DNA from 2 places in the Corynebacterium epidermidicanis genome. Region 2 is predicted to be linked to the other one. Evidence: predicted binding sites of a transcription regulator. Region 2 holds the regulator's gene; the other holds the start of a gene.
What was found. Region 2 encodes HspR, which represses chaperone genes until heat shock. Its sites were predicted from a motif close to ANNTGAGTNNNNNNNACTCANNT; they were not measured.
Positions count from the first base shown of each region.

Region 1 (3,415 bases), 620 kb from region 2:
AAGCACGACGGTGTACGGCCTGCGGCGCACGGCCTCAGTGAGCTGTCCTCCCTGGTCGTAGCCGACGTATCCCGGAGGGGCACCGACGAGTCGGGCCACGGAGTGCTTCTCGCCGTACTCGGACATGTCGATGCGGACCATGGCGCGTTCGTCGTCGAACAGGAACTCGGCCAGCGCCTTGGCTAGCTCCGTCTTACCGACGCCTGTTGGGCCAAGGAAGAGGAAGGAGCCGGTGGGTCGGTTCGGATCGGCAACACCAGCGCGGGCGCGTCGAACGGCGTCGGAAACAGCAACCACGGCTTCCTTTTGGCCGACCACGCGTTTGCCCAGCTCAGCTTCCATGTTGAGCAGCTTCTCGGTTTCGCCTTGCATCATCTTTCCGGCAGGAATTCCAGTCCACGCCGAAACCACATCCGCGATAGTGTCCGGGGTGACCTCCTCCGTGACCATCGAGGTTTCGACCTTCGATTCGGCTTCCGCCACTTCCTTCTCGAGCTCTGGGATTCGGCCGTAGCGCAGCTCCGCTACGCGGCCGAGATCGCCGTCGCGTTCCGCGCGCTCGGATTCACCACGGAGGCGCTCCAGCTCCTCCTTGGCGGTGCGCACGCGGTCGATGGATCCCTTTTCGTTCTGCCAACGCGCCTTGAGTTCGCCAAGACGTTCCTTTTCATCGGCGAGCTCCTGGCGCAGCTTGTCCAGTCGCATCTTCGATGCGGCATCGGATTCTTTCTCCAGCGCCATTTCTTCGACTTCGAGGCGACGAACAACGCGCTCGAGTGCGTCGATTTCCTGTGGTGAGGAGTCGATTTCCATGCGCAGCCGGGATGCGGCTTCGTCAACGAGGTCAATAGCTTTGTCGGGCAGGAAGCGCGAGGTGATGTAGCGATCGGACAGCGTGGCCGCAGCCACCAGAGCCGAGTCCTGGATCCGTACGCCGTGGTGTACCTCGTAGCGTTCCTTGAGTCCACGGAGAATGCCGATCGCGTCTTCTACTGAAGGCTCGCCGACATAAACCTGCTGGAAGCGTCGCTCCAGGGCAGCATCCTTTTCGATGTACTTGCGGTATTCCTCCAGCGTGGTGGCACCGACAAGGCGCAGCTCACCTCGTGCCAGCAGCGGCTTGATCATGTTGCCGGCATCCATGGCGGATTCACCGCTCGCGCCAGCACCAACGATGGTGTGCAGCTCGTCGATAAAGGTGATGACCTGCCCTTCAGCCGCCTTGATTTCATCGAGAACCGCCTTCAGGCGCTCTTCAAACTCGCCACGGTACTTGGCACCGGCGACCATCGAACCGAGGTCAAGGCTAATCAGAGTCTTACCCTGCAGCGATTCGGGCACGTCACCGGCAACGATGCGTCGAGCTAGTCCTTCCACGATCGCGGTCTTACCGACACCTGGCTCACCAATGAGCACCGGGTTATTCTTCGTGCGTCGGCTCAGCACTTGAATGACGCGTCGAATCTCCTCATCACGTCCGATAACTGGATCAATCTTGCCCTCTCGAGCGAGCTTGGTCAGATCCGTCGAGTACTTCTCCAGCGCTTGGAACTGCCCCTCTGGGTCTTGGGATGTCACCTTCTGCGACCCGCGCACCGACTGAAATGCCGCCTTGATCGTGTCATAAGTCGCCCCGCGTGCATGCAGCAGCTTGGCGGCGTCGTCTTCGCCTCGCGCGATGGCGGCCAGCAAGACTTCGGTGGAGACGAACTCGTCGCCAAGCTCGCCAGCTAATTCCTGAGCTGCGGTGAGCGCGTTGAGGGCATCGCGGTTGAACTGTGGGTTGGCCATATTTGCCCCGCTTGCCGACGGGTACTTGGCCACAATCGCAGCGGCTTCCCCAATGATGACGCGAGGATCCGCTCCCGTGGCCTGCAATACGGGAGCGGCAATGCCATCGGCTTGTTCGAGAATCGCGATAAGTAGGTGGGCTGGACGAATGTCCGGGTTGCCGTTCTTGGACGCGTTCTGCAGGGCACCCTGCAGCGCCTCCTGGGTTTTAGTGGTTGGGTTAAATGAATTCATGCGGTGTGTCCTCTCTTTCTATCTAGCTCAACGAGCAAAAGGTTGAGTCTGTTCCACTCAACTGCAATTTGCGCTGTGATTTATCACACACCACTACTTGATATCACCGTACTCAAGTTTAGTTGTTGATGTGTCAACCATGCGGGTGTAGGATGGCCTCATGAAGGCATTTGGTTTCCTCAGCTTCGGCCACTACTCACTTTCCCCTGCCCAACCTGGCCCCGACGCCACCGAAATGGCCCGGATCCACATCGAACTCGCACAAGCCGCCGACGAAATCGGCGTCAATACCGCCTCTTTCCGAGTGCATCACTTCGTACCCCAGGCATCTGCGCCCATGCCCTTGCTCGGTGCAGTGGCCGGCAGTACCAAGCGCATTGAGGTGGGAACCGGCGTGATAGACATGCGCTACGAAAACCCGCTCTACCTCGCTGAAGAAGTCGCGGCCCTCGACCAGATAGCTCAGGGACGCATCGCACTCGGACTCTCCCGCGGCGCCCCCGAAGCAGCCGACAAAGGATGGGAAGCGTTCGGTTACCAGGCAGAACGCGAAGATGGCTCAGATCTTGCCCGCACAAAGTGGGAGCTATTTCTCGACGCCATCGACGGCTCCGCTTTCGCCAAAGCAGCCCCACTCGGCAAGCAATATCCCAATATGTTCCAGCCGGGGACTCCCCTCCCAATCTTCCCACACTCCCCTGGCCTGCGCGAACGCATTTACTGGGGCTCTGGCACGCACAGCAGTGCCGAGCAGACCGCCCGCGACGGAGTCAACCTGATGTCCTCAACGCTTGTCTCCGAAGTGGACGGGCCAAGTCTCGGCGAAATCCAAGCCGAACAAATCGCACGCTACCGCGCAGCCTGGAAAGCAGCCGGACACGGTTGGACACCACGTGTCTCCATCTCCAGATCCATCTTCCCGCTGGTCAGCGCCCAAGACCACGAGCTTTTTGGCTTGGAAAGCGGTAGCTCTGACCAGGTGGGACACCTCCCGGGAGTAGGTGCCTCCACCTTCGGGCGCAGCTACGCCGCCGAGCCCGACCAACTCATCGAGCAGCTCAAAGCCGACCCAGCAATCGCCGCGGCTGACACCTTACTGCTCACCCTGCCGACCGGGATGGGCGTAGACATCAACGCTCGCATCCTGGAAAACTTCGCAACGCATGTCGCACCAGCGCTCGGTTGGCAACCAAACACCGAAGGGCCTGTCACCGGCTACCCAATCGATTAGCCGGGACTTCCTTCCGCAATCGGCCGCCGATTGCCTTTGAAGCCGCCCGCGAAACTGAGCAACCTCGAAGGCATTCGGCGCACCCATCTAGCACCCAAACAACGGCTAGCTCAGCGCCTCCGCCTTGAGCTCCGGCAGGGTAAAAGCTGCGATGGCAGC
Region 1 is NZ_CP011541.1:315,345-318,759, reverse strand. It holds gene clpB (ATP-dependent chaperone ClpB) at 1-2,025, opposite strand, end outside; gene CEPID_RS01475 (LLM class flavin-dependent oxidoreductase) at 2,186-3,256, shown strand; gene CEPID_RS01470 (MFS transporter) at 3,362-3,415, opposite strand, start outside.
Region 1: the regulator HspR is predicted to act here: its motif matches at 2,066-2,088, upstream of clpB (ATP-dependent chaperone ClpB).

Region 2 (3,415 bases):
GCCGACCCTGCAAACCCTGAGGCGCAGTCCGCCGAATAGTGGCGCACTGACACGGCACACCTTCTAATGGTTGGCCGGTTTGCCTGCGCAAAGAGGAGGTCTCCAAAAAGTATTGGAGACCTCCTCTTTCTCTAAACTGGAGTGCGGTAGCTGCTTTCCATGCTCCCTTCTCGACCATCTCAACCCACCGCACCTAACTTAAGGAAAACCCATGGCGCAATATATAATTTCCGTTTTCCATGATCCCGGCGTCCACGCAGCCGGCGCGTACGAAAGCCCAGCCCAGCAGGCTGAAGCGATCACCAGAGTGGAGATGTTCAACAAGAAACTCATGGAAAAGGATGCTTTTGTGTTCGCTTGTGGATTGACTCCTCCGGAAGATGCTCGTCGCGTAGAAAAAGTCGTAAGCGAACATGACGGCGCGGTTGTCACGGCGTATTCCGTAGCTGATGGGCCGGTGGGTTCGGGACCATTCGTGGGCGGTTTTTGGGTCATCGAGGCCCCTGATCATGAGGCAGCGGAGGACCTGGCGCGTGCGGCAAGCGAAGCGTGTGGCCAGGGTGTTGAGTTGCGTCGACTGCAGGGATAGTTTGCAGCGATCAGTGGGAGGAATAAACGCCGAACGTACGCGTTATAGGTAGTAGCTTCCCAAAGTTCAGTCCGGTAGACTCAAGTTAGCATTCGTCCGTGCAGTACCACTACAAATTGCCGACCCCCAACGGCGGGGATGTCGGCCCTAAAACAAAACTAAATGTAGAAATTCATTAATCAAGGAGAGAAGACTATGGCGCACAATGAGTGGGCCGAGAAGGATTACTACCGTGACCTCGGAGTATCTTCCTCCGCAGGTGCGGACGAAATCAAAAAGGCCTATCGCAAGTTAGCCCGAGACAACCACCCAGACAAAAACCCAGGTGACTCGGCAGCTGAGGAGCGCTTTAAGAAGGCAGCCGAGGCCTACAGCGTGCTTGGTGACGACAAGAAGCGCAAAGAATACGACGAGCTCAAGGCCCTCCTCGCCTCCGGCGGATTCGGAGGATTGGGTGGCTTCGGCGGGAACGGAGGTCCCGGATTTTCGGGAGGGTTTCGGACGTCGCAAAACTTCGACGCGTCGGACCTTTTCGGAGAAGGCCGATTTGCTGGCGACGGTGGCCTTGGGGATATCTTCGGTGGCCTTTTCAACCGCGGTGGCGCTGGCCGCCACGCAGCGACGCCGACTCGCGGGGCGGACGTCGAAACGCACATCACGTTAGAGTTCCGAGAGGCCGCCAAGGGCACCACCCTGCCAATCCAGCTCAGCGGAGACGCGCCATGTACTGACTGTCACGGTTCGGGATCTCGGTCGGGTAACCCATCGACCTGCGGTGACTGCAACGGCACCGGTTTCAAATCGGAAAACAAGGGTGCCTTCGGTTTCTCCGCTCCCTGCACCACCTGTGGCGGGACAGGGCAGGTCATCACCGACCCTTGTGCTACCTGTTCGGGAACCGGCACGGTTCGGCGAACTCGCTCCATTACAGTGCGCATTCCTGCCGGGGTAGAAGATGGGCAAAAGGTACGACTCGCCGGGCAAGGTGAGGCTGGACCAAATGGGAAGCCGGCCGGTGACCTATTTGTCACGGTGTCAGTCAAGAAGGACGCGGTGTTCACCCGCAAGGGCGATGACCTCGAAGTGACAGTCCCGGTGTCATTTACAGAACTTGCCCTCGGCGACACCATCACCGTTCCTACCCTCGAAGCCCCAGTCCGGGTGAAAGTGCCAGCCGGGACACCGAGCGGGAGAATCCTCCGGGTCCGAGGCCGTGGCATCACCCGAAGCTCCGGAGTGAAGGGCGACCTATTGGTCAAGGTTGAAGTGCACGTGCCTAAGGACATCAGCGCTGCAGAGGCATCCGCACTGCGCACCTATGCACAGGCAGCCAAAGATGCCGGCTACAACCCACGAGCAGGCTGGGCAGGGCTGAGCTAGCTTCGCCTCTCAACTTGGCCCCAACTCAGCAACCATCAATAACTAAGAGATGTTCAAGGAGGTGCGTGACATGGCAGCTGACGAAAGCAAAGAAGTCTTCGTGATCTCGGTGGCGGCTCAGCTTGCGGGAATGCACGCGCAAACATTAAGAACCTATGACCGCATGGGGCTCGTTATCCCGCAACGCACGCGGGGTGGCGGACGGCGTTATTCGCGTCGGGACGTCGATCTGCTCCGGGAAATCCAACGACTTTCCCAAGAGGAAGGCGTGAACCTAGCAGGCATCAAGTCGATAATCGAGCTCACGCGGGAAAATGAGCAACTACGCGCCGAAAACGACCAGCTCAAAAAGGAACTAGAGTCCGCGCAACGGCGCACCCAGCGACCTCAAGGGGAGTTGGTACACGTGCCTCGCTCCACTGCGGTGGTCATGTGGGAGCCACGCCGGAACCGCAAGCGGGGGTGAAATCAGCGTCCACCGCGGTAATCTAGTGCCATGCGCACACTAGTTACAGGCGGCGCCGGTTTCATCGGCTCCCATCTCGTAGATCTCCTGCTCGCTGAAGGACACGACGTGGTCGTGGTCGATAACCTCAGTCGAGGTCGACGCGAGAATCTGCAACAAGCTGAGCAAACTGGCCGGATGCACTTTGTAGAAGCCGATATCCTCGAGCTCGACTTCAATGCTTTCCTGGCCGAGCACCGCCCCGAGGTTATTTTCCACCTCGCAGCGCAAATCGACGTCCGCAACTCAGTAGCGGACCCGCTCCACGACGCCGAGACGAACATTCTCTCCACCATCCGCATTGCCGACGCCGCTCGGCAGAACCACGTGCGCAAAATCGTATTCACCTCCTCAGGAGGTTCCATTTACGGCGTGCCGGAAAACTACCCAGTCGATGAAACCGTGCCGGTGGACCCACACTCGCCCTACGCGGCATCTAAGGTCTCGGGCGAAATCTACCTCAACACCTTCCGCCATCTCTACCAGCTGGATTGCTCTCACATCGCACCCGCGAATGTGTATGGGCCACGGCAGGACCCGCACGGTGAGGCTGGGGTAGTAGCTATCTTTTCCCAGCGATTGCTCGCCGGACAGCCGACGCGTGTTTTCGGCGGTGGTGGCAATACCCGTGACTACGTCTATGTTGGCGATGTTGTCCGCGCGTTCTACCTCGCCAGTGGCTCTAAGGGTGGCGGAATGCGGTTCAATATCGGAACGTCCGTGGAGACGACGGACCGTGAACTCCACAGCCTCGTCGCTGCCGCTGCCGGGGCACCTGACCAGCCGGAAGACGCCCCGGCCCGCCTGGGCGACGTTCCGCGCTCTGCGCTTTCCTACGCTCGAGCGAAGGAAGTCCTGGGCTGGGAGCCGGAAGTCGCTATCGAGGAGGGTGTGCGTCGCACCGTGGATTACTTCCGCGACTAACCTCGGGCTGACTGTGC
Region 2 is NZ_CP011541.1:2,385,085-2,388,499, reverse strand. It holds gene grpE (nucleotide exchange factor GrpE) at 1-39, shown strand, start outside; gene CEPID_RS10950 (YciI family protein) at 212-589, shown strand; gene dnaJ (molecular chaperone DnaJ) at 785-1,969, shown strand; gene CEPID_RS10940 (heat shock protein transcriptional repressor HspR) at 2,040-2,435, shown strand; gene CEPID_RS10935 (NAD-dependent epimerase/dehydratase family protein) at 2,466-3,398, shown strand; gene CEPID_RS10930 (DsbA family protein) at 3,395-3,415, opposite strand, start outside.